Linked DNA regions of Pleomorphomonas sp. PLEO. The protein of the gene in region 1 binds, or shares a complex with, the protein of each later gene. Links are inferred from orthologs where the notes say so. Each region holds a gene or a part of one and is shown on either strand. Other genes may lie near its edges. The genes, in order: trxA and AB6N07_RS08735.

Region 1 (16,364 bases):
CAAGCACACCAACCTCGTCTCGCGCGACTTTGGCTCCTGGCTGTTTCTCGGGGTGATCCTGTCGGCCGCCGATCTGCCGCCGAACGAGCCGTCCGCGGACCATTGCGGCGCCTGCCGCCGCTGCCTTGACGCCTGTCCGACGGGTGCTCTGCCTGCGCCCTATCAGATCGACGCGCGGCGCTGCGTCTCCTATCTCACCATCGAGCACGCTGGCCCCATTCCGGAGGAGTTGAGACCGCTGATTGGGAATCGCATCTATGGCTGCGATGATTGCCTGGCCGTCTGTCCCTGGAACAAGTTTGCGAGCGAAGCTGCCGAGATGAAGCTGAGACCGCGCCCGGAGCTGACGGCGCCGTCGCTCGCCGCTCTCGCGGCACTGGATGACGCGGCCTTCCGTGCATTGTTCGCCGGATCGCCGGTAAAGCGCATCGGCCGGAATCGCTTCGTCCGCAATGTCGCGATCGCCATCGGCAACTCCGGCGACCCGGCGCTGATTCCGGCGTTGGCGCCACTTGTCGAAGATCTCGATCCGATTGTCGCTGAGGCTGCAAGATGGGCGCAGGATCGCCTTCTCCCGCTGGACGCTAGCGATCGCCGGCTCCGCTGACCTCTCGGCCGAAAGCGTCGGGTACTCGAAGCGCTGTGAGGGTGCCGACCAGCGCCAGCGCCGCCATGATCCAGAACGTGCCCTGAAGTTCGCGGAGGCCTATTTCCTCACTACCCATGGCGGCTTGCAGGGCCGATAGGCTGAACGCGGCAACCGCGACACCGGCGGCTTGCGTCGCCTGTTGCATCATGGCGATCAGGTTGGAGGCATTGCCGCGCTCGGCACCGGGTACGTCGGCGAAAGCCAATGCCGTCAGCGTGGTCAGTTGCACCGAGCGAACGCTGCCGGCAAACAGCAGGATCAGCACCACCAAGAAAGGCTGGTCAAGCGAGCCGACCAGGGCGCAGGCCACCATCGACAGAGCCACCAGTACGCCGTCGCCGATGAGCAATCGGCGGAAGCCGAACCGCCGCATCAGCGGCGTGGTAATGAACTTGATGCCGAGATTGCCGACGAAATAAACCAGCACCCATAGTCCGGCCGATGCCGGCGATAGTCCGAAGCCAAGCTGGAACCACAAGGGAAGCAGGAACGGTGCCGCCGAGAACAGTACGCGATAAAGACCACCGGGATGAAAGGCATAGCTGAGGCTGGGCCGCGACAGCGCGGCAAGCGACAGCAGCGGTTCCGGATGGCGCCTCAGATGGCGGATGGCAGCGATACCGAGGAGAGCGCCGACGCCGATCATCGTCAGCGCTATGGTCCGCTCGCTTCCAGTCTCTGCCGAGCGCTGGAAGCCGGACAGCAGCGCCGTCAGGCTAGTAGCGCACAGAAGGAAGCCGACGACATCGAGCCGCCGGGGGCTCGTCTCGCGCTCGTTCGGTACCAGACGGAGAATTGCCAGCATCCCGCAGACGCCAAGGGGTAGATTGAGCCAGAAGTTCCAACGCCAGCTCAGATGCTCGGTGATGAAGCCGCCGAGCACCGGCCCCACGATCGGCGCCATCAGGGCTGGCCAGACCATCAGTGCCGTGGCGCGCACGAAGTCCGCCCTGGCGGCTCGACGCATCACCACCGCCGTGCCGACTGGCAGCAACAGGGCGCCGCCGACCCCTTGCACCACCCGTGCGAAGATCAGTTCCGGCAATGTTTGACAGAGCGCGCACCACACTGATGACAGCGTGAAGGCCACCAGCGCCGCCACCAGTACGTCGCGCGCTCCAAACCGGTCCGACAGCCAGTTGGCGAGGGGCGAAGCGGCGGCTGCCGCCAGCACGTAAGCGGTAACCGCCAGCGATAAATCGATCGTCGTTACGCCAAAGGCGTGCGCCATCGTCGGGAGTGACGTGTTGATGATGGCGCTATCGAGGATCTGCATGAAGCCGATCGCCGCCATGGTAAGCGCGATCGCCGGCGAATAACGGGTGAGAGCTACAGCGGGAAGGACAGGCGTATCAGTCATCGGAAAGGGCAAACGAAAAGGCGGACGATGAAGCCAACCGCCACCGGACGTCCGCTGTCCAGGCGGTTGCCGCGCGTAGCGGCATCGGCACTTCTCATGCGGCATCGAGTGCTAAAAGGACAGGCCGGATCCGGCATGTCCTATTCACTGTTCGGTGAAATGCAACCTGGGCTCTTGTTAGGAGGGCACGGTCCCCCAAGGGCGGCATTTCCCGTTTTCATTTCTTCCTGCCCCTGATAGAAGCCCATTATTCCCGCCGCAGGAGTGACAGCGAGCCATGCGCACGGCCAGCCTCAGCCGCTCGACCCGCGAAACCGAGATCTCCGTCCGCCTCGACCTTGACGGTCGCGGCGAGGCTGACATCTCGACCGGTGTCGGCTTCTTCGACCACATGCTGACGCAGATCGCCCGCCATGGTCTGATCGATCTTGAAATCAAGGCGAAGGGCGACCTTCACATCGATGATCACCACACCGTCGAGGATGTCGGCATCGCACTCGGCCAATGTTTTCGCAAGGCACTGGGCGACAAGGCGGGCATCAGCCGCTATGCCGATGTGACGGTGCCGCTCGACGAAGCATTGTCCCGCGTGGTTGTCGATATCTCCGGCCGACCGTATCTGGTCTTCCGCACTGTCTTCCACGCGCCGAAAATCGGCAGCTTCGACACACAGCTCGTCGAGGAATGGTTTCGCGCCTTCGCCATGCAGGCTGGCCTGACGTTGCACGTCGAGACCTTCTACGGATCGAACGATCACCATATTGCTGAAAGCTGCTTCAAGGCACTGGCCCGCGCTCTGCGCCTCGCCGTTGCCGTCGATCCGGCTCAGGGCGGTCGTGTACCGTCCACCAAGGGTGTGCTCGAAGCCTGACGGAGGCATTGATGGCCATCTACAGTGTTCACCTGCCGCGCAACGCCGCGCCGGACGTCGCAGCCGACCGCTCCATCTTCGTGCGCGATGGCTTTGCCTTCTGGGCTCTGCTGCTTGGACCTCTGTGGTTCCTCAGATATCGCGAATGGCTCGGCCTTGTTGGCTGGCTGGTGCTCGCCACGCTGATTACCGTTTCCGAACGCTGGCTCGGGCCGGTGACCAGCGGTGGTTTCGAGCTGATCCTGGCGCTTGCCACCGGCGTCGCCGCCAATGACATCCGCCGTCTGACACTGGCGTTGCGCGGGTTCCGGGAAAGCGTCGTTGTCGAAGGGCCGAACCGTGAGGCGGCCGAACGACGCTTCTTCGATACTTGGCTTGCCCAGCCTCGTCCGACTTCGCCGCCGGTACCGCCCGTTCTTCATCCTGCGAGGAGTGTCCCACCGGGCGTCCTCGGCCTCTTCCCCGAAAGCGGAGCGCGGCCATGAGTGTTGCCATTATCGATTATGGGTCAGGCAATTTGCGGTCGGCTGCCAAGGCTTTCGAGCGGGCTGCCCGTGACGCCAATGACGCGACGATTGTGGTCACGGCCGATCCTCATGCCGTTCGCACCGCCGACCGCGTCGTGTTGCCGGGTGTCGGGGCCTTTGCCGATTGCAAGGCAGGTCTCGCCGCCGTTCCAGGCATGATCGAAGCGTTGACCGAGACGATCATCGAAAAAGGGCGGCCGTTCCTTGGCATTTGCGTCGGCATGCAGCTGATGGCGCGACGCGGCCTCGAGAAGACGGTGACCGAGGGTCTCGGCTGGATCGATGGCGACGTTGAACCTATTAGACCGGCCGATCCGGCGCTCAAGGTGCCGCACATGGGCTGGAACACCATCGATCTCATTCGGCCCCATGCTCTGCTGGAGGGGCTGCCGACCGGCGAGAAAGGCCTCCATGCCTATTTCGTTCACAGCTACCACATGACGTTGCGCGAAGCCGACGCCCTGGTTGCCGTTGCCGACTACGGCGGTCCGGTTACCGCCATGGTTGGTCGCGACAACATCGTCGGTACTCAGTTTCATCCCGAAAAGAGCCAGACGCTCGGCCTCGGCCTTATTGCCAACTTCCTGAGGTGGCGCCCGTGATCCTTTACCCCGCCATCGATCTCAAGGACGGCGCCTGCGTTCGGCTGAAGCTTGGCGATATGAACGCCGCCACCGTCTACAACGCCGATCCGGCCGCCCAAGCTCGTGCCTTCCGCGATATCGGCTTTCCGTGGCTGCATGTCGTCGATCTCAACGGCGCCTTTGCCGGTCGTTCGGTCAATGGTGAGGCCGTCGATGCCATTCTCGCGGCCGTGGCATCCGGCATGCGCGTCCAGCTTGGTGGCGGCATTCGTGATATGGCGGCCATCGAGACATGGCTGAGCAAGGGCATTTCCCGCGTCATTCTTGGAACGGTGGCCTTGCGCGATCCGGAGCTGGTGAAGACCGCCGCGAAAGCCTTTCCAGGCCGCGTTGTGGTCGGCATCGACGCCCGAGGTGGCAAGGTGGCTGTGGAAGGGTGGGCGGAAAGTGCTGAGCTCACCGCTGTTGAACTGGCCGGCCGCTTCGAGGATGCCGGGGTGGCCGCCATCGTCTACACCGACATCGATCGCGATGGCGTGCTGAAAGGGCTCAACCTTCCCGCGACGCTGGCACTCGCCCGTGCCGTGTCGATTCCTGTGATCGCCTCAGGCGGTCTCGCCTCGATGGCGGACATCGAGGCGCTCTGTCAGCCGGAGGCCGCGGTCCTCAACGGTGCCATCACCGGCCGAGCGCTTTATGACGGTCGCCTCGACCCGCGCGCTGCTCTTGCACGCCTGGCCGAAGTTTAGTCTGCCGTGACATCATAGCTTCGTGACAACAGCTCGCGGCAAATTCAATCAAAATTGAGCTATTGTTGTAAGCTGGTCCTAAGCGCGAGCTGCCATAATCCGGGTATTGGGCTTTGTCCGGAGTATGGCCATGCTGTTCATTATCGCGATGTCGGGTTTGGTAGGGTTTGTCGCCGGTGTGAGAGTGCGCCTGGTCCCACTTATCTTCCTGGCAGCGGTCGTGGCCTGTGGCGCAGCAGTGGGTGCCACCACGCTGGCGTTGCCCGGATGGCAGATCGCTCTTTCGATCGTGCTTGCCGTAACCGCATTCGAGCTTGCCGCTTTCGCCGCCTTGTCGGTACGGGTCGGCCTGTCGCGTTCCGTCACCGAGCCGCAAAAGGCGAGCGCCAAGTCGGCTCGGCCGGCTCGGGCCGGTGCAACAGCCGCCCACTGAGTGGCGTGCGAGCTAAGTTGGAAGGGGGTAACGCCCCGTTGCCAGTCTTCAGTCGCCTGGGACGCAATCCTGCCATGCAGTCCGGTCGGCAGCTTTCGGCGGTTTTTTCCTTGGAATGACTGGAATTTGCAACTCGTTTGCTTCATCTAGAAAGGCAGAGGGTGTTATCACCTGCACGCGGTGAGGCCTATCGATGCGGACTCGTGTCGGTTGGCTGCATATGCACTGGCAGAGGAAGCCGATTTTGAACGCCTATACCTCCACCGTTGCGACCGGCGCCGAAGGCGCGCAGGCCTTCCCAATTCCCGACAACGTCTATGCCGAAACGGTGACAGAGGTTCGCCATTACACTGAGCGGCTGTTCCGGTTCCGCACGACGCGCCCGGCCAGTTTCCGCTTCCGTTCCGGCGAGTTCGTGATGATCGGCCTGCCAAATGCCGAACGCCCGGTATTTCGGGCCTATTCGGTTGCCAGCCCCGCCTGGGACGATGAGCTTGAGTTTTTCTCCATCAAGGTGCCGGGCGGTCCGCTCACCGAATATCTGCAGAAGATCAAGGTTGGCGACACCATCCTGATGCGCAAGAAGCCGACGGGAACGCTGGTGATCGATGCGCTGTTGCCCGGCAAACGGCTCTATCTTCTGTCGACCGGCACCGGTCTTGCTCCCTTCGCCAGCCTCATCCGTGATCCCGAGGTCTACGAGAAGTTTGATGAGGTCATCCTCGTCCAGACTTGCCGCGAGGTTGCCGAGCTCGCCTATGCGCGTGAGCTCCAGGACGAGGTGGTCAATCACGAATTCCTTGGCGAACTCGCCGCGGGCAAGCTCCGCCTCTATGATGCGGCGACGCGCGAGCCGTATCCGCGCGAAGGTCGCATTACCGATCTCATCGATTCCGGCAAGCTATTCTCCGACCTCGGCGTCACCCCCTTCGATCCGTCAACCGACCGCGCGATGATTTGCGGCTCGATGGCGATGATCAAGGACACCAAGGACCGGCTGGAGCATTTCGGCCTTGTCGAAGGGGCCAACAACGCTCCCAACACCTTCGTCGTCGAGCGTGCCTTCGTCGGTTGAGTGTTGGCTTCGAGCAATAAGCGTAACAAAAAGGGGCGTCCCTCGCGGGCGCCCTTTTCATTTGTCATGTTGAGGGCTTAGGCGGACTTCAGCGTGGCGATGAAGCCGGCGACATTCTGCTTCAACCACAGACCATCCCAGAAATAAAAAAGGGCCGCCGGTTGCCCGGCGGCCCGATTAGCTTGGATCCAGAGGCCGATTACTCGGCAGCGCTGGTGGCCGAGCCCTTCAGCGTCTCGATCTCAGCGAGAGCTTCGTCGTAGCGGCTCTGCAGGGTATCGAGTTCGGCCTGATGGGCTTCGTCGAGCTTGGCAGCGTCGATACCGGCGAGGTTTTGCAGCGTGCGCCAGAAGCGGCGGCGCCCTTCGACCAGGAGAACGATCTGGGCCGGCACCGGGAAGCGGATCAGCTTGCCCTTCTTGACTTCCCAGATGAACGGGATCTTGCCGACCCGCTCTTCGTCGCTGAGGTCGATGTAGTCCTCGATCGACACGGCGTTGTTGACGTCATCGGCAAGCGGCTTGCCGGTGAACTGCTTCTTGAAGCGGCCTTCCTGGTGAGCGAAGTGAGCCGGGGTAAGCGGCACTTCCTTCGTCTGCTCGTTGCCGTCGGCGTCCTTGTAGGTGAGGACGAGGGTCGTCCAATCCTGCTCGACGTCGGGGTTACCATCCACCGAGAAGCGTTCCTTCAGCACCGACCCACCGTCCGGATTATGGACGTAGACCGGGCTGACGCGGCTCTCTACGGCGAGGCGCGCATGCTCGCTCGACACGTCGTCACCAATGCCCTGCTCGCCCTGACAGGGCGTATAGACGTCGATGACGGCTGGCGAGGTCGTCCGCGAAAGGGCGGAGAGGACGTTTTTCAGGAAGTGCCCCTGGATGGAAGTGGCGGTCTGCACCACCATCACCGACGGGTGGAAGGCAGCGATCAGGCCGAGTTCCTTGCGGTTGTCGGTCTTGCCGGCATGCGCCGCGCCATAGCGGGCAAGGTCGGAGTCCTGACCGATCAGCGAGGAGGTCGAGGCCTGGCCGCCGGTGTTGGAGTAAACACCGGTGTTAACCACGACCACCTTGATCGGCGTCTTGGTCGACAGGAGCCGCGACAGCGCGCCGAAGCCAATGTCGTAGGTGGCGCCGTCACCACCGATGGAGAACACGGTCGGCAGACGGCCGAGCTCGGTCTCGGAGAACTGCTCCCAACCGAAGGTGCGGAACATCTTGTCGTGCACCGCCGGGTCATACTTGTCGTCGAGTTCCAGCTCGGCGATACGCATGGCCTTGAAGTTCACCAGCACGTCCGCTGCGATGCCTTCGTAAATGCCCTTGGCGAGCGCGGGGGCATCCTGGAACAGGCTGTTCACCCACGGATCACGGTAGGGGTTGAAGGGGAAGGTCGACGAGTAGACGCTCGAGCAACCGGTCGAGTTGGCAACCACCGCGGCGGCCGGGCCTTCGCCCGTCGGACCGCTCTCCAGCAGGAAGAGGTGGTGATTGATCGTCTCGAGCGACGACTTGATGCGCGTGGTGCGCGCCTCGTCGGTCACTGTGGCGAGCTTGGCTTCAAGCTTGCCGATCAGCGCGTCCACTTCGGCGATGTGCTCCTTACGAGCACGGCCCTGGAGAGCATTGTTCGCCGCCATGATCAGGCGGAGAGCGGTGACCTCGCCACAGCCACGGCAACCGCCGTGACCACCGGTCATGGCATAGTAATTGTCGCGGTCGAGGATGAGGCGCTTGGCGTTGGCGCCAGTGAGCTGCTCAGTGAAGCGAGACGGCGTGTTTGCCGTCTTGGTCAGGAACTCGAAGCGAGCCTGAAGCGTCTCGAGCAACGCGTCGTCCTGCTCGGTCTGAACCAGGGCGTCGGAGCCGCAGACGGTGGTGCACTCGAGACAGCCCGAGCACTTCCATGGGTCGAGGCCGACGGAGTAGAGGGCACCGGAACCCGGCACCTTCTTCTCGGCCTGATCGAAGAACAGGCGGGTACGCGCCACCGGGAAGTTGGCGAGGAGCGTCGTCATCTTGCCGAAGTCGAGGGCAAGCGACGCGTCGCCAGCCGCAACGCCCGGTGCTACCTGGGCGAAGATCTCATGGAAGGCGCGGGCCTTCGGCTGAGCCTTGTAGACTTCGCGGATGGCAGTGGCGATCGCCGGCACCTTGCCGGTGATCTCGGCGCGGCGGGCTTCCGAGACATCGATCTGGCGAGCGGCGGTGGCGACGAGATCGTCGATCTCGTGCACCGTCGATGGCATGGCGGCGTCGGGGCAGACCAGCGTGCATTCAAGGCAGGCCGTGCACTTTTCGGCGTCGAATATCGGCACCTGCCGGCGGAACAGGCCCTTGTCCTTCATGGCGGCGGAGCCGGCCGGCATGAACATGCCGGTGCCCGGCAGGACCGGCGATTCGCCGATGGTGCCGTCTTTGAACGGACCAGCCAGCACGTCCTCGTAATACTCGTTGTCGAAGATGCCGGACGGCGAGCTGGTGTCGAGGCCGCAGATCGAAGCCGAGATAGACACCGAGCGGGCCTGGGTCACCGGGGCGTTGGCCTCGGCAGCCTTGAAGGCTTCGTCGTTATAGGAGATCGCGTGGGTCGCTTCGGCACCCTCGGCAATCACTGCCATGTTGCCGGCAACGACGGCGTCACCCTTGGCGCCGAACTTCTTGGCGATCTGCTGACGCACCTTTTCCAGGATGGCGGCGCGATCGGCACCGGCCGTGATGCGCTTCTCGTGGCCGCAGAGCGCGCCGATGAAGGCGATGCCCATCATGCGGGTGGCCAGTTCCGGCGACGGGGCGTGCTTGGTGGCGACGGCGAAAGCGTCGATCACCAGGAACTTGATCTCCTTGTCGCGGATTGTCTTGCGAGCCGAAGCCGGCAAGTCGAGCCAGGCGTTGATCGGCGACATCGAGGTCTGCAGGATGAAGGTGCCGCCCTTGATGAGGCCGCGCAGCGGGTTGGAATGCGCGAAGACCTTGTGGTCCGGCGAGATGACGATCTCGACGTCCTCGATCTCGGCATTGGTGATCTTCACCGGCTCCGGCGACAACGTGATGTAATAGTTGGTCGGTGCGCCGGACTTTTCAGAGCCGTACTTGGGGGCGGCCTTGGAATAGAGACCGAGGGCGCCGGCCAGGATGTCGGTCAGGAGCTTGCCTGTAGCGATGGTGCCGTAGCCGCCCACTGAGTGGAAGCGGACGCGGAAAGCATCTTCCGGCAGCAGGCGCGGGTTCTCGCCGGTCTCGAGCGCCATGAACTCGGTCTGCGGATAGGCAGCCTTGAGCTTGGCCTGGACTTCGCTCATGCGGGCATTCGGGTTCTTCGAGAAGAACTGCGAGCCGAGGTAGACGAACGGGTTGTTCCGGGTCGCTTCCATGTTGTCGAACGCAGCGACGAGATGGCGCGACTGCAGGTCATGACCACCGAGGCCGAAAATAGCCGTGGTGACCTTGGGCAGCTTGTCGATGGCAGGGATGCCCTCGTGACGGCCGCCGTCGGCGTTCTCGCGGGCCTTGAACAGCGCCTGCGTGACGAAGCTGGTGAGCGCCGTGTCGTCCGAGCGCTCGAGCACCGTGACGGCTTTCTTGCCGGCGATGGCGGCGATCAGTTCGGCGGCCGGGAAGGGCTGCAGCAGCTTGATGGCGATCGAGCCGACCTTGCGGCCCGTGGAGCGCAGGTAGTCGACCACAGCTTCGACGTCGTCGGTAACCGAGCCCAGGCCGATCATGACGTAGTCGGCATCCTCGGTCTTGTAGCACTGCACCGGCGAATAGTGACGGCCGGTCAGTTCGCCGTACTCGTCCATCGCCTGCTTGACGAACTTCGGCACGTCCACGACGAAGTGGGTGCGATGGTCGGCAGCGCCGGACTGGAAGTCGGGCTGGTTCTGCACGCCACCGGTCAGGCCGGGATTGTGAATGTCGACCAGCGCCGGGACGAGCTGACGGGTGCCCTTCTCCCAGGCGTTCAACCACTGGCGCTTGAACTGACCCTTGAGTTCGGCCGGAACCCACTTGGCGGCGGCGTCGATCAGCTTGCCTTCGTTGTCGGCTTCGATCGCGTCTTCGTTGGCGTCAACGTAGGCCTTGAGCGCGGTCGCGTCGGCGGCGGTGAAGGTGTCCTTCTTGCGCACCAGCCACTGGCGCAGCTGATAGGAGCGGCCCTTGGCGCCGAACAGGATTTCCTGGGCAACGGTCGGGCACTTGATGCGGCCAGTGGGATCGCCGAGGAATTCCTTCAGCAGAGCCGGCTCCGGAATCTTGGCTTCCGACAGCATGTGCGAGGTAGCGAAGCCGTCCATGGCGTTGGCGACCGGCACGAGCGACAGCGCGGACACCTTGTAGGAGATGGCGGCGAGGTCGGCTGCTTCCTGCGGGTTGGCGCCGAACAGGATGGTGTAGCCGGTCGGCAGCAGCGAGTAGACGTCGTCATGGCCGGCCATGACGTTGAGCGAATGCTTGGACACCACGCGGGCGGCAACCTGCAGCACGAAGCCGCCTGCCTTCTTGCCGACGGTCACATAGTGCGACTCGAGACCGTAGAGGATGCCCTGCGAGGACGAGGCGTTGGAGATGAACTTGCCACCGGTCAGCGCCGCGCCGAGGGCGCCCGACTGGGCCGAATGCTCACCTTCCGGCTCGTAGAAGAAGGGGTGGCGGCCCCAGACGTTGCAACCACCGCCAGCGCGGAAGCTCTCATAGATTTCGGAAATTTCGGTCGAGGGCGTGATCGGGTAACCGATGACGCCGCCGCATACGTGACCCATAACATGGGCAACGGCGCCGTTACCGTTGATGACCGTGGAAAGACCTGGATATTTCGCGCTCATTTGCTGCATCCGTCCTGCTGCATCTGGTGTTCCTGCCCGCCCCGTCCGATCAGTCACTGGCGGAGGTTTGGACAATGATATGCCGATGTTCAGCTGCCGATGGAGTTTTGACCTTGATTTCAGTCAAAACTATACGAAACTTACTTGGGCTTCGGTGTTGTTACCGATGGACCCTTCTGCCGTTATAGAAGCACGGCGGAAGTTTGTCGTAAGTACTCAACCGGGGACTACGTGGAACTGCGAAGGTTTTACTGCTATGCGTTTTTTGCAGGGCACCGTCCCCAAAGCATCGCTGTTCTCTTCGGCTGCCATTTCGTGCAACCCGCTGCTCCTAATGTGAGAATTCCGACCAACCGGTATCGCGGGCGGCTTCTGTCGGTCGATCTGGTCTGGCGTCCGGCAATTTTTGTTGCCATACACCAGACAGTATTCATCGACAGATTAATCGGTTTATCTATGCGGTATTGTTCAGCCGGGATGCGTTCCTCGGCCTGGAAAATAAAAGTCCACCTCGCTGGGAAAGTTTAATCCGGTCGGTTTGCGTTTTCCAGTGAGGATTCGACATCGTTCCGCCTTCCGATGGCGGCGTCGGATAGTCTCCCCGCCTATCGAGAACGGTTTGTACTGCTGCTTTTTTAATGGCTTACCCGCAGAATTCCCGCCGGCTATCCAGCGTTTTCATTGGCGTTTATTAAGCCTAAGGTCGAATACGAATTGAGAGGCATCTGCAGTCGGGCCTATACAGTTGAGACTGAGTTGCAGTTTCGATGCAGCCGGTCCGGCCGCCTGGCTGGGCGTGTCGCTTGCTGGAGTGCGCGAGAATGAGTCTTTCGATCGAGACGATGAAGCCGGGCGACAGCGCCCGCGTCATCGGCCTGGTGGCCGGCGATCGGGGCTACCGCCAGCGTCTTCTTGCCATGGGGCTCACCCCAGGGGCGGTGTTTCAAGTGCGGCGCAAGGCACCGCTTGGCGATCCGATCGAGATCTCCATTCGCAACTTCACACTGACCCTACGCAAATCCGAAGCGGCCATTCTCGAGCTGGAGGCCGTGTAATGGCCGCTGAGCAGCCTCTCGTCGTCGCCGTTGTCGGCAATCCCAACTGTGGCAAATCCACCCTGTTCAACGCGTTGACCGGTGCGACGCAAAGGGTCGGCAACTGGCCGGGCGTCACCGTCGAAAAGCGTGTTGGCCGCTTCGTGCATGCCGGTCGGACAGTTGATCTCGTCGATCTGCCCGGCGTGTACCTGATCGGCAGCGCCGACGCCGGCTCGCAAGATGAGCGTGTCGCCCGCGATTTTACCTTGTCCGGCGAGGCCGACCTCGTCCTCAACATCGTCGATGCCTCCAACCTCGAGCGCAACCTCTACCTCACCACCCAGCTCATCGAGCTCGGCGTGCCGATGCTGATCGTCCTCAACATGATGGACATGGCAAAGGTGGCCGGCACCGAGATTGATGTGACGGCGCTGTCTGAGCGCCTCGGTTGCCCGGTGGTGTCGACGGTAGCCAGTCGTGCTTCCGGCCGTGAGGCGGTCAAAGCGGCGATCCTCGAAGCTGCCGCTCTGAAGCGGGCGCCTGTTGCCCGTCCCGTGCAGCACCCAGCAGTTGCCGCCGCCGTGGCCAAGCTGGCTCCCCACCTTGCCGACGCCGCCCGTGCCGCCAAGGCCGATCCAAACTGGCTTGCCCTGAAGCTGATCGAGGGCGATACGATGGCCGAGAGCCTCGCCGGTCCAGGGCTCGTGGCCGACGTTATTTCTGCCCGCCGGGCAATCGAGGAAGCTGCCGGTGAAGAAGCCGACATCGTCATCGCCGATGGCCGCTACATCTTCGTCGGCGAGCTGATGGCCGGCATCTGCCACCAGACCAAACGGTTGTCCGCGCCGCTGTCGCAGATAATCGACCGCGTCGTGCTCAACCGAGTGCTGGGCGTGCCGATCTTTCTGTTCGCCATGTACCTGATGTTCCTGTTCACCATCTCGGTGGGCGGGGCTTTCATCGATTTCTTCGATCAAGCTTTCGGCGCCGTCTTCGTCGATGGTCTCGGACAGGTGCTCTCCGCCGTCGGCACACCGCCGATCATCGAAGCGGCGGTGGTTGGCTTCGGCTCGGGCATCCAGACGGTGTCGACCTTCGTGCCGATCATCGCCTGCCTGTTTCTGTTCCTGTCCTTCCTCGAGGACTCCGGCTATATGGCCCGCGCCGCCTTCGTTATGGATCGTGCCATGCGGGCGATCGGCCTACCGGGCAAGTCCTTCGTGCCTCTGATCGTCGGCTTCGGCTGCAACGTTCCGGCCATCATGGCGACGCGCACCCTCGAAAGCCGCCGCGACCGCATCATGACCTCGCTGATGGCGCCGTTCATGTCCTGCGGTGCCCGCTTGCCGGTGTTTGCCCTGTTCGCGGCCGCCTTTTTCCCGGTGAGTGGCCAGAACATCATCTTCGGCCTTTATATTATCGGTCTCGCCTTCGCCGTGCTGACCGGTCTTGTCCTGAAGTCGACGCTTCTCGATGGCGAGCCGACGCGCTTCGTCATGGAGCTGCCGCCCTACCACATTCCGACCATCCGTTCGGTTGTCGTCCAAGCCTGGCAGCGCCTCCGCGAGTTCATTCTGCGCGCCGGCCAGGTGATCGTGCCGATCGTCATGGCGCTGTCCTTCCTGTCGGCCATCGGCACCGACGGCAGCATCGGCCGCGATAATACCCGCGACAGCGTGCTGGCGGTGGTGAGCCAGGAATTGGTGCCGGTGTTCGAGCCGATGGGCGTCACCCACGACAACTGGCCGGCCGCCGTCGGCCTGTTCACCGGTATCTTTGCCAAGGAGGCGGTGATCGGCACGCTCAATGCCCTCTACGAGCAGGTGAGCCAGGACACGACGGCGCCAGCCGTCGGAACGGCCAGCCCTGTCGAGGAGGAAGTCGGCCTCGGCAGCAAGCTGCTTGGGGCGCTCGCCACGATCCCGAAGAACCTCAGCGCTATCGGCGGCAGCCTCGCTGATCCCTTGGGGCTCAATGTCGGCTATGTCGACGACAGCACCGCCGCCGCCCAGGAGCTGGAAGTCGATGGTTCGGTGTTCGGCGCTATGCAGTCGCATTTCGGCGGGGTCGCCGCGGCGTTCTCCTACATGCTGCTGATCCTGCTCTACACGCCCTGCGTCGCCGCTCTGGGCGCCATGCGCCATGAGATTGGTGGTAAGTGGACGGCGTTCGCAGCCGTGTGGACGACTGTCATTGGCTATCTCGCCGCCGTCTCGTTCTATCAGGCAGCGACCTTTGCGGCCCATCCGGCCAGCTCCACTCGCTGGCTGGTGACAGCCGCTGTTATTTTCGCAGGCGGTATCGCCGCCATGTGGATGGCCGGCCGGGCGCGGGGGCGTTCGCTCGCCGCGCAGCCGGCGGAGTAATGCCCATGATGACGCCGTCAACCGTTCGCGATTATCTGAGGGAACGCGGCAGAGCTCCTCTGACCGATGTTGCGCTGCACTTCGATGCCGGCGAGGATGCCGTCCGCGCCGCTCTCGGTCTCTGGATTGCCAAGGGTAAGGTGCGTGCCTTAGCGGCCGGCGCCGGCTGCTCGAAGGCCGGCACATGCGGCTGCGCGTGCAAGGTCGAGGAGATCTTCGAGTGGGTCGGAGAAAGACAGTTGGCGAGCTGAAGAGTGCCTTCCATACAAAAAACCCCGGTTCCGCAACGCGAAGCCGGGGTTTTCTTTTCTGAAGGCAAATCTGTCAGATAGCGGCCTTGATCCAGGCTGCGAGGTCGCTCTTCGGGGCAGCGCCCACCTTCATGGCGGCGGGTTCGCCATCCTTGAAGATGATCAGCGTCGGAATCGAACGAACGCCGTATTTCATGGCCGTATTGCCGTTCTCGTCGACATTGAGCTTGGCGATGGTGATCTTGCCATTCAGCTCGCCGGCGATCTCGTCAAGCGCCGGGGCGATCATGCGGCAGGGGCCGCACCATTCGGCCCAGAAGTCGACGAGGACGGGGGTCGACGAGGCAAGCACGTCGGTGGGAAACGACTGGTCGGTGACTTTCATGGTCGACATGGCGGACCTCTCGAGATGAGCAACGCGGCACCGACTCATGGCCGGGCCGCGCCTGTTGCCCGAAAGCTAAGGAGCGGACCCTTCAGCGTCAAGCATGGCTGAAGCATGGGCACAGCGTGCCATCGATCCTCGCCGATAGGCGGTTATTGATAAAACAATAGGTTAGATCAAAAGCTCCAACGGATTTTTGCTTTAGGATCGATTGTCGATTTCGCTTTCGTGATCGGCCGAAATGGCGCCGGCATCCACGGCCTCAAGGTAGGCGGCGAGCGCCATATCCAGAGCCGCCGGACTTACCTCGTCAAACCTCGCCGTCGCCGTCCACAGGATCGCCGCGTGCACTGGCCGGTCCGGCCAGAGCCGACCGAGCACCGCCCGGTAGAGGGCGAGCTGCAGAACGTATCTCCGCGGCACCACATGCGATGGGCGCGCCGCCGTCTTGTAATCGACGATCGTCACCAATTCTGGTTCGACCAACAGCCGGTCGACGCTGCCGGTGACGGCAATGAGCCGACCGGTGGGCGTTACGACGCTGCCAGCAATCGCGGCTTCGGCACGGGCGGCGGGGGAGAACAGAAGCGCCTGGTCCGGCCGGGCCATGAGGGCGACGATGTCGTCGGAGAGGGCTAACCTGTCGCCCTCCGGAAGATTGGGAAGAAGGCGAGCCAGGTAGTTATTTGCTGCCAGAGCGCGGGTTGCCGGTTCCAAGTCCGGCAATAGTTCGAAGAGGCGGTGCAGCACGGTGCCCTGGGTCGCCGCTTCCTGGTCGAACGCGGTTGCCGGCGCACCGGGTTTATCGAACGTCGCAGCCCGCGATGGTGTCACGCTGGCAGGCCCTGAGCCTGTGCCGGCCACCTTGCGAGTCAGCCAGTCGGGCAACGGCTCCGCCTCGCCCGCGGGGAGGCGGCCTGGCAGCGCCGGCGCCGGCGGATCTTCGTTCTTTGCGGTCCAGCGCCAGGCGACGACGGTGCCGTCGGCATCCTTCACCGTCTCGGCATCGGTGCCGAGCGCCGCCTCGACGAGACCATGCCAGCGGCGGTCAGCCCCCTCATCGGCGCCCTTGAGGCCGGCGACGATCAGCCGATCGCGGGCACGCGTCAGCCCGACATAGAGCAGGCGCCGGTATTCCTCTTCCTGCGCGGCGATAAAGGCCGCCGCCGCGGTCTCGACGGGTGCCGGGCGGAAGGCGCCGCCCTGCCGCCAGACGATCGGAGGATGCGGACCGTCGCCGACCGCCAGC
Region 2 (10,116 bases), 1.5 Mb from region 1 along the record:
AGGTGAGCGCCACCTGCCAGCCGACCAGGGCGAACAGCAGGCCGAGGGCGACCTCGTTGACCATGGGCGCGGCGATCAGGAAGGAGAAGGTGACGCCGAGCGGCACGCCGGCCGACACGAAGCCGAGGAACAGCGGCACCGCCGAGCAGGAGCAGAAGGGCGTGGCAACGCCCAGCGTGGCGGCGGCGACGTTGCCGATGCCGAGGCGCTTGCCGGCCAAGAGGCGGCGGGTGGCCTCCACCGAGAAATAGCTGCGCACAAAGCCGGTGACGAAGACGATGGCGACAAGCAGCATCAACACCTTGGGCAGATCGTAGAGCACGAAGGCCAGCGCGTCGCCGAGGGGACTTTGCCGGTCAACGGGCAAATGGGCGACGATGGTTTCGGCCAACGGCTCCAGCCAGGGATAGACGGCGATCCAGGCGATGGCGCCGGCGGCCGTGGCGGCGAGCCAACGGGCGGGGCGGCGCGGATCGGTGGCGGGCGCCGGCTGAGTGCCGCCACAGCCACAGGTGGGTTTCACCGCTTCGCCACAGCAGGGCGCGGCGGCGATGGCCGGGGCGGCAACCTTGTCAGAACAGCATGTGCTCATGCGAGCGATCCTTCGAGTCCTACATTGCGATAATTCGACGAATATCGAAATATTGGGATGTGTGCTATCCGCATCTTGCCTTATATCGATAGTTCGGCTAGCGTCGAATTATGGAAAAAGCCCAAGCCCTCGATGCCCTCTCGGCGCTGTCGCAGCAGACGCGCCTCGACGTGTTCCAGCTATTGATCCGCAATGAGCCGGAAGGCTTGGCGGCCGGCGACATCGCCGATCAGCTGGGCGTGCCGCAGAACACGCTCTCCACCCATCTCGCCATTCTGGTGCGCGCCGGGCTTGCGACATCGGAACGGCGCAGCCGGTCGATCATCTACCGCGCCGTGGTGCCGACGGTGCGCGGCCTCGTCCGCTATCTGGTGGACGACTGCTGCGCTGGCCACCCGGAACTTGGCCGCCGCTTCGATTATGGAAGCGACAGCTGCGCGCCCGGCGCCTGCAACTCCAACGCCCCCGAAGGCGAACCCAAATGACATCGACTGCCACTTCGACTGTGGCGGCCGATGATGCCTGTGCCACCTCACCCTCCCAGGGGACCGCTGCCATGCCTGACCGCGTCTACAACGTCCTGTTCCTGTGCACCGGCAATTCCGCCCGGTCGATCCTTGCCGAGACCATTCTCAACCATGATGGCGCCGGCCGCTTCCGCGCCTTTTCGGCCGGCAGCCGCCCGGCCGGGCAGGTCAATCCGCTGGCCCTCGAGGTGCTGGCGGAAGAGGGATTCCCGACCGAGGGCCTGCGCTCCAAGAGCTGGGACGAGTTCGCCGTGCCGGGCGCGCCGGAGATGGATTTCGTGTTCACCGTCTGCGACAACGCGGCCGGCGAGAGCTGCCCGGTGTGGCCGGGCCACCCGATGACCGCCCACTGGGGCATCGAGGATCCGGCGCGCGTCGTCGGCACGCATTTCCAGCAGAAGGCGGCGTTCATCACCGCCTCCCGCTATCTCAAAAACCGGATAACCGCCTTTCTGGCGCTGCCGCTTGCCACCATCGACCGCATGGCTCTGACCAGCCAGCTGCGCGATATCGGCCGGCTCGACGGCGCCACCACCAAGGCAGGAGAGGCCAAATGAGTTCCGTTGCCAGCCGGCTCAGCTTCCTCGACCGCTATCTCACGCTATGGATCTTCGCCGCCATGGCGCTGGGCATCGCGCTCGGCTACGCCGTGCCCGGCGTGGAAGCGGCGATCAATTCGGTGTCGGTGGGCACCACCAATATTCCGATCGCCGCCGGCCTGATCCTGATGATGTACCCGCCGTTCGCCAAGGTGCGCTACGAGGACCTGCCCAAGGTGTTCGCCGACGGCAAGGTGCTGGCGCTGTCGCTGGTGCAGAACTGGCTGATCGGGCCGGTGCTGATGTTCGCGCTGGCGATCATCTTCCTGCCCGACAAGCCGGAATACATGGTGGGTCTGATCCTGATTGGTCTTGCCCGCTGCATTGCCATGGTGGTGGTGTGGAACGAGCTGGCCAAGGGCTCGACGGAATACGCGGCCGGCCTGGTCGCCTTCAACTCGATCTTCCAGGTGCTGTTCTATTCGGTATTCGCCTGGTTCTTCATCACCGTGCTGCCGCCGCTGTTTGGGCTATCGGGCTCGGAGGTGAACATCTCCATCGGCGAGATCGCGAAAAGCGTGTTCATCTACCTCGGCATTCCCGCCATCGCCGGCGTGCTGACGCGGGTGGTGATGCTGCGCTTTGTTTCCAAGGAGTGGTACCACGGCCACTTCGTGCCGAAGATCGGGCCGATCACCCTGATCGCGCTTCTGTTCACCATCGTGGTGATGTTCTCGCTGAAGGGCGAGCTGATCCTGACCATCCCCGGTGATGTGGTGCGGATCGCCATTCCGCTACTCATCTACTTTGTGGTGATGTTTGGGCTGAGCTTCATCCTGTCGTTGAAAGCCGGCACCGATTATAAACGCTGTACGACGTTATGCTTCACGGCGGCCAGCAATAACTTCGAATTGGCAATTGCCGTGGCGGTGGCAGTGTATGGTATCAACTCCGGCGCGGCGTTCGCCGCCGTCATCGGGCCGCTGGTCGAGGTGCCGGTGATGATCGGCCTCGTCAACGTGGCGCTGTGGACGCGGCGGTTTTTCCCGGCCGAAAAGCTGGCTTGAGAGCCTGACCCGAAACTCACCTGGGGCGGGCATCTAGCTTCGACTTCCGCGCTTGCCGTGCTCACGGACAGAAGGTCCGCCCGTTTCTCGAACTCATCGCCATCTGCCTCGCCCCAGCGCGTTTCAGATCGGGCTCTAACGAAGGCTGACCATGGACGTCGTGATCTACCACAACCCCGGCTGTGGCACCTCTCGCAATGTGCTGGCGCTGATCCGCCACGCCGGCATCGAGCCGCACGTGATCGACTACCAGATGTGCCCGCCGAGCCTGGACCTGCTGGCCCAGCTGATCGGCCGCATGGACATGGCGGTGCGCGACGTGCTCAGGGTGAAGGGCACCCCCTATGACGCGCTGGAGCTGGGCGACCCCAAGCTGACCGACAGCCAATTGCTCGACGCCATGATGGCCCACCCCATCCTGATCAACCGGCCGATCGTGGTGAGCCCGCTCGGCGTTGCGCTGTGCCGGCCCTCCGACATGGTGCTGGACCTGTTGCCCGACGCGCCGATGGCCGATTTTACCAAAGACGACGGCGAGATCTGCCTGCGCGACCGGGAGATCGCCGCCGATGACGCGGGGCTCATCGCCGCGCTGGAGGCCGAGCGGCTGCCGACCGACGACCTTTCCGAACCCGGCCGGCGCTTTTATGCCTATTTCACGCTGTCGGGCCAGATCGTCGGCTATGCCGGCCGCGAGCTGTTCGGCGGCGACGGATTCCTGCGCTCGCTGGTGGTGCTGCCGGCGGCGCGCGACCGCAACATCGGCAAGGCGATCGTCGCCCGGCTGGCCCGCCGCGCCTTCGACGAGGGTGGGCGGCGGCTGTGGCTGATGACCACCTGGGCGACCGGCTTCTTCGAGGCGATCGGTTTTGAGAAGGTGGAGCGCGCCGACACGGTGCCGGCCATCCTCGATACCCGCCAGGCAAGGGGGCTGTGCCCCTCGTCGGCGGTGATCCTGTCGCGGGGGATCAGGCTGTAGGGGCGATGGGGGAGCGTTATATTGGCCGATCGTCATATTCTGCCTGAGGTCCTCTGCCTGCGCAGAGGATGACAGGTAAATTATATAAATGAAACAGTTGGATAGAGGTTAGAGATTGCTGCCATCCTGCTGTCATCCTCTCCCATCAAGCCGTCCTCCCGCTCCCATAACGCTGTCCTCCTCTGCGAAGGCAGAGGATCTCGGGACGAGAGGGCGCGAAAGGACGTATCAGGCGCCCGAGGTGCTTTGAGCCCCATATCGGCCGATCGTTTCATTCTGCCTGAGATCCTCTGCCTTCGCAGAGGAGGACAGATTTATATATAGGGAACAGAGGGATAGCGCGCCGCCCTTCGCCCTTCGCCGTTCGCCCTTCGCCGTTCGCCCATCGCCTTGCTCCCGCTCCCATAACGCTGTCCTCCTCTGCGAAGGCAGAGGATCTCGGGACGAGAGGGCGCGAAAGGACGTATCGGGCACCCGAGGCGCTTGGAGCGTTATATTGGCCGATCGTTTCATTCTGCCTGAGATCCTCTGCCTCCGCAGAGGAGGACAGATTTATATAGAGGGAACAGAAGGATAGTGCGTCGCCCTTCGCCCTTCGCCGTTCGCCCATCGCCTTGCTCCCGCTCCCATAACGCTGTCCTCCTCTGCGAAGGCAGAGGATCTCGGGACGAGAGGGCGCGAAAGGACGTATCAGGCGCCCAAGGTGCTTTGAGCCTCATATCGGCCGATCGTTTCATTCTGCCTGAGATCCTCTGCCTTCGCAGAGGAGGACAATTTTATATATAGGGAACAGAGGGATAGCGCGCCGCCCTTCGCCGTTCGCCCTTCGCCCTTCGCCGTTCGCCCATCGCCTTGCTCCCGCTCCCATAACGCTGTCCTCCTCTGCGAAGGCAGAGGATCTCGGGACGAGAGGGCGCGGAGGGACGTATCGGGCACCCGAGGCGCTTGGAGCGTTATATTGGCCGATCGTTTCATTCTGCCTGAGATCCTCTGCCTCCGCAGAGGAGGACAAATTTATATAGAGGGAACAGAAGGATAGTGCGTCGCCCTTCGCCCTTCGCCCTTCGCCCTTCGCCTTGCTCCCGCTCCCATAACGCTGTCCTCCTCTGCGAAGGCAGAGGATCTCGGGACGAGAGGGCGCGAAAGGACGTATCAGGCGCCCAAGGTGCTTTGAGCCTCATATCGGCCGATCGTTTCATTCTGCCTGAGATCCTCTGCCTTCGCAGAGGAGGACAGCTTTATATATAGGGAACAGGGGGATAGCGCGTCGCCCTTCGCCGTTCGCCGTTCGCCCTTCGCCCTTCGCCCTTCGCCCATCGCCTTGCTCCCGCTCCCATAACGCTGTCCTCCTCTGCGAAGGCAGAGGATCTCGGGACGAGAGGGCGCGGAGGGACGTATCGGGCACCCGAGGCGCTTGGAGCGTTATATTGGCCGATCGTTTCATTCTGCCTGAGATCCTCTGCCTCCGCAGAGGAGGACAGATTTATATAGAGGGAACAGAAGGATAGTGCGTCGCCCTTCGCCCTTCGCCCTTCGCCCTTCGCCCTTCACCTTGCTCCCGCTCCCATCAAGCTGTCCTCCACTGCTTGGCCGCCGCGCCGGGGAATGGCGAAGGGCCACTCTTGCGAGCGGCCCTTCCCGGTCTGGTTCGCGGGGCGACGGCATCCTGGAGGAAGACAGGATTTTCCAGGACGCCGGGGCCTTTTTCAACCAACGCCTGACGCAAGACGGGACAGTCTGCCGGGGTTGGCTTAGCGGACCGACCGGATCATGGCGATCATGGCGACGCCGATGAGGGCGACGACGGCGACCGTGGGGAAGATCATCTGATAGCCGATGGCCGAGATCGCGATGGCCGCGATGGCCGGGCCGAGGATCTGCCCGCCGGTGTTGGCCAGGTTGAGCACGCCGAGATCCTTGGCCGCCGTTTCGGCGTTGGGCAGCACCTCGACGTTGAGCGCCTGATCGACCGAGTTGAAGATGCCGCTGCCGATACCGGCGATCAGCGCGTAGACCAGCATGGTCCACGGCTGGGTGGAGAAGAACGGCACCAGCGCGCCGATGGCAACCAACAGGCCGGCCAGAGCCACCGGCCCCTTCCTGCGACCCAACTTGTCGGAGATCGGGCCTGCCACCAGGGCCATGCCCAGCGCCGTCACCATCAGGATGATCGAGATCAGCTCGATCTGGTGGCCGACCTCGTCCTGCGTGACCTTGAGATAGTCGGTGAGGATGAACAGCTGATAGCCCTGGATGGCGAAGGTTGCCGTGGTGATCATCAGCTTGCCGAACAGGGCAAGGTAGTAATCACGGGCGTTGCGGCGGGGAATGCTGAAGTTGTCCAGGACCATGTCGCGGTTGAGGACACGCCTCGGCATCGACTGGCTGGATGCCTCGCGCATGATCAGCGCGGCGAGCGGCCCGGAGAGCAGGATCAGCACCGCCATGGAGACAAAGCCGGTCGAGAGATCGCCGAGGAAGCGGGCATTGATGAACTGTCCGCCGTAGATGCCGAGCGTGAAGCCGAAGGCATAGATCGACGAGATCGTGCCGCGATGGGCCGGGGCGATCCGGTCGGAGATCACCGCCAGCAACGGGGCGACGATGGCGTTCAGGAACACCTGGAAAATGCACCACTCGACGAGCAGCATGGTGACGCTTTCCGCCCTGCCCATGAGGATGAGCATGGCCGCCGAGCCGACGGAACCGGCGATCAGCCAGGGCGTACGGCGACCGAGACGCGAGCGCGTCAGGTCGGAGAGGGCGCCGATCAGGATGTTGGCGACCGTGGCGACGACCATGGCCGAGATCGACAGCATGGCAATGATGTTGGCCTTGTTGCCGGGATCGATGATGGCAACGCGGCCCGGCAGCAGCACGGTGGCGGTGCCGAAGTAGGGGCCGAGCCAGAGCAGCACGCCGGCGCACAGCGCAATGCCGAGGCGATAGGGGATTTGCGGTTGTTCGGCATCGCTGATGGAGGCCGACCAGGCGGCGACAGACTCGCTCTGTCGGGACGAAACAAGGGTCATGGGAAAACTCCGAAGGGGATCAACCACGCCGTCGGGCTCTGAGAGCCTGACCCGAAACTCTACTGGGGCGGGCATCTAGCTTCGAATTCTGCGCTTCCGGTGCTCACGAACCTCAAGTTCGCTCCGCTCCGGTTCTCAAATCCATCGCTATCTGCCGCACCCCAGCGAATTTCGAGTCAGGCTCTACGGCCCGGCGGCGGGAAAAGCCAAGGCGCTCGTGGCGAGCTCGAACTAGTTGCCGGCGACCTTGACGGTGGTTGACAGGCGATCGGGATCGCCCCAGCAGGCGGCGGCCTCGATTGAGACCAAACCAGCGGCGACGCGGATGCGGCGGGTGGCGCCATCCCACCGGCCGAGCGGCAACAGAGAGGCCGTTACTTCCACCGTCTTGCGTTCCCCGGCGGCGAGTTCGACCACGGCAAAGCCCAGCAGCTCGCGCTCGTCCGCCCGGTCGCCGTCGCGGCGCGAACCGTAGATCTGCACCACGTGGTGGCCGGCCCTGGCGCCGGTGTTGGCGACGCTGACGCCGACCCGGACGCCGTCACGGCCCAAGGGCTCGACGGTCATGTCGGCGAGCCGGTAGCTCGCGTAAGACAGGCCAAAACCGAGCGGGAATTCGGCTTCAACGCCGTTTTTCACCATCAGCCGATGGCTGTACCAGTGGTCGTAGGTGATGGCCTTGGCGTCCCGGTCGAAGAAGGGCGTATCCTTGGCATCGGCGGGAATGGGGTAGGGCAGGCGGCCGCTGGGGTTGCGTTTGCCGAACAGGATGTCGGCCAGCGCGTGGCCGCCTTCCATGCCGGCGTACCAGCCGAGCAGGATAGCTGGCACCAGATCCTTCCAGTCGTGGACGATGACGGCGCCGGCCGTTTCGATGACCACGATGGTGCGGGGATTGGCGGCGGCGACGGCCTTGATGAGGGCGACATCCTCGGCCAGCAGTTCCAGGGAGAGACGGTCGCCACCGGCCTTGCCGCCGCCGACCACGCTGGTGCCGCCGCCGAGCGCGGCGAGCACCTTGGCGCGCTGGCGCCGTTCCTCGTCGGTCCGGGCATCGGGATAAAGCGCCAGAAGATCGGCGCGGCTGGCCACCGAGCCATCGACGAACTCGCCCTCGTCGGCCGAGGTGTAGCCGACGACGACGACGGCCGCGTCCGAAGTGGCGGCCAGCGCGGCGGCCATGGCGACATCGCCGCTGGCGTCGGAATTGACGAGAACGCCGGAGCCGGCGAGCGCCTGGGTGAGACCGGCGAGCGGGGTGACGACATAGGGCGCGCGCACCGACGACGAGCCGAGATCGCCGGTGTTGGCGGTGTCGCACAGCCGGCCGACGACGGCCAGCGAGGCGAGCTTGGCCGGGTTGAGCGGCAACAGCGGTCTGCCGGCCACCTTTTCATTGCGGAGCAGCACCATGGAGCGGCCGGCAACCTCGCGGGCCAGGGCGACGTGCTCGACCGAAGCGACCACCGATGCGGCCGGCTCGGCTTGCTCGCGCTCGGCGTAGAAGCGCAACTGGGTTTTCAGGATGCGCAAGGCCGCGCGTTCGACATCGGCCCAGCCGCACTTGCCGGCGTCAAGGTCGGCCCGCAGACGCTCGCCGCGCTGCTGGCGCATCGGCGCCTCGACATCCAGCCCGGCGACGAGGGCCTTGCCGCCGTCGCGCATGCCCCAGATGAAGTCGGTGATGACGAAACCCTGGAAGTGCCAGGTGTCGCGCAGGGTGTTGGTCAGCAGGTTGGCATTCTGGCCGGACCAGGTGCCGTTGACCGAGTTGTAAGAACTCATCACCGCGAAGGCGCCTTCGTCGATGACGCGCTTGAAATGCGGCAGGAACGTTTCCTGGAGGTCGGCCTCGTCGATGGTGACATCAACCGAGAAGCGGGCGTTTTCCATGCTGTTGAGCGCGAAGTGCTTGGCGCAGGCCATGGCATGGTGCTGGATGCCGCGCGTCAGCGCCGCGCCCATTTCACCCAGGATCACCGGCTGGTCGGAATAGGTTTCCTGCACCCGGCCCCAGGCCGGATGGCGCGGCAGGTTGATGCAGACGCCGCCGAAGAAATTGGCGCCGAGGGCGCGGATTTCCTGGCCGATGGCCGTGCCAACCTTTTCCTCGAGCCCGACATCCCACGTGGCGCCGCGCGCCATGGAAACGGGAAAGCAGGTGGAGTGGCCGAGAACCGAGCCGCGCGGCCCGTCGGCAAAGCGCACGCCGGGCACGCCCAGCCGGTCCACCGCGCCCATGACGTAGGGGTAGATGTTGTAGCCGTCCTCAACCAGACTCAGCATGCCTTCCCAGAAAGGCTGGTCGCCGTCCAGCAGCCCGAGGCGTTCGGAAACGGTCATCTTGGCGTAAAGGGCCTGCGCCTCGGATTGGGGATCGGCGCCTTTGCGAACCCGGTCGACGGCTTGGGTGAAGGTTTTGGGCGCCGGCGACGCAGCGTCGGGCGCCGCCTCCGTGTGGGGGCGGTGTAAGGTCATTCTGGTCCTCCCTCGAAAACTCAATGTGCCTTACTTAATACATACTAGGTATTCTGTAAAGCCGGGATGCGACGGTCGCAGGCCCGAAAAGATGTGCTATAAGAAGGCCATCCGTGAATTTACGAGGAGAGTTGATTCCCTTGTCCCGCGACCTCTCACCACCGCCCCGGCTCACCCGCGAGCGCAAATCGGCCGACGAGCGCCGCGCGCAGATCATCGAGGCGGCGACCCAGCTGATTGCCGAGCGTGGCTTCTGGGGCGTGACCTTGCGGGATGCCGCCGTGTTGTGCGGGATCACCGAGGCGGGGGTTCTGCATCACTTCCAGAACAAGGCGCGGCTGTTGATCGCGGTGCTGGAATATCGCGACGAGGCCGACTTTCAGGCGCTGGCCAAACTGTTGGGGCTGAGCCGGGCGGATATCGATCTCGACCCGCTGCCCGCCAGCCTGCGCCAGCTGTGCACCGCGCTGATCACCCGCAATGTCGCCCAGCCGGAAATCGTGCGGCTGTACAGCGTGCTCAACGCCGAAGCGCTGGAGCCCACCCACCCCGCCTACGCCTATTTCCAACAGCGGGAAGACATGGCCTTGTCGCTGTTTGCAAGGTCGTTGCGGGACGTGGACAATGCCGACCACGTGGCGCGGCAGGTTCTGGCGGTGATGGATGGGCTGCAACTGCGCTGGCTGCGCAAGCCGGACCGGATCGATCTTCTGGAGGAGTGGGACAGCCTGTTCGAGCGTGCCTTCGCGCACCTCGGGCCGCAGGGCGGAGATTCGCCCCCGGCGGGCTGACGATCGGCGCGGGGCGCTTGTTTCCCGCGATCCGGACAAAGGCAGCGCAAGGCGCGTCGCGCGGCGCCGCCGGGCACAACCATCTTGCCTTGGCGCCCGCTTTGGCGTATC

Evidence for each region.
Region 2: the proteins of trxA (region 1) and AB6N07_RS08735 are in contact, whole or in part, in an NMR structure (PDB 2IPA), measured with the Bacillus subtilis proteins. The link is inferred for Pleomorphomonas sp. PLEO from one-to-one orthologs.

Annotation. Positions count from the first base shown.
Region 1 is NZ_CP166625.1:396,227-412,590, reverse strand. Bases 13,465-16,364 are described here. They hold trxA (thioredoxin TrxA), read right to left. Parts: upstream 15,125-16,364; coding sequence 14,804-15,124; downstream 13,465-14,803. Other genes in these bases: addA (double-strand break repair helicase AddA), read right to left, coding at 15,317-16,364; AB6N07_RS01620 (FeoC-like transcriptional regulator), read left to right, coding at 14,485-14,730; feoB (Fe(2+) transporter permease subunit FeoB), read left to right, coding at 13,465-14,479. Outside these bases: tRNA epoxyqueuosine(34) reductase QueG, read left to right, coding at 1-607; AB6N07_RS01670 (MFS transporter), read right to left, coding at 585-2,009; imidazoleglycerol-phosphate dehydratase HisB, read left to right, coding at 2,287-2,880; AB6N07_RS01660 (DUF2628 domain-containing protein), read left to right, coding at 2,892-3,365; imidazole glycerol phosphate synthase subunit HisH, read left to right, coding at 3,362-4,009; hisA (1-(5-phosphoribosyl)-5-[(5-phosphoribosylamino)methylideneamino]imidazole-4-carboxamide isomerase), read left to right, coding at 4,006-4,740; AB6N07_RS01645 (hypothetical protein), read left to right, coding at 4,871-5,173; AB6N07_RS01640 (ferredoxin--NADP reductase), read left to right, coding at 5,475-6,248; AB6N07_RS01635 (2-oxoacid:acceptor oxidoreductase family protein), read right to left, coding at 6,448-11,076; AB6N07_RS01630 (ferrous iron transport protein A), read left to right, coding at 11,898-12,131; more of feoB, read left to right, coding at 12,131-13,464. UniProt on the Bacillus subtilis protein: Participates in various redox reactions through the reversible oxidation of its active center dithiol to a disulfide and catalyzes dithiol-disulfide exchange reactions.
Region 2 is NZ_CP166625.1:1,918,407-1,928,522, forward strand. What follows is about bases 89-2,912. They hold AB6N07_RS08735 (arsenate reductase ArsC), read left to right. Parts: upstream 89-1,148; coding sequence 1,149-1,676; downstream 1,677-2,912. Other genes in these bases: AB6N07_RS08725 (permease), read right to left, coding at 89-592; AB6N07_RS08730 (ArsR/SmtB family transcription factor), read left to right, coding at 703-1,077; arsB (ACR3 family arsenite efflux transporter), read left to right, coding at 1,673-2,725. Also shown: more of AB6N07_RS08725, read right to left, coding at 1-88; AB6N07_RS08755 (MFS transporter), read right to left, coding at 5,456-6,736; AB6N07_RS08760 (beta-glucosidase), read right to left, coding at 6,968-9,214; AB6N07_RS08765 (TetR/AcrR family transcriptional regulator), read left to right, coding at 9,355-10,005. UniProt on the Bacillus subtilis protein: Catalyzes the reduction of arsenate [As(V)] to arsenite [As(III)]. In vitro, can dephosphorylate para-nitrophenyl phosphate (pNPP).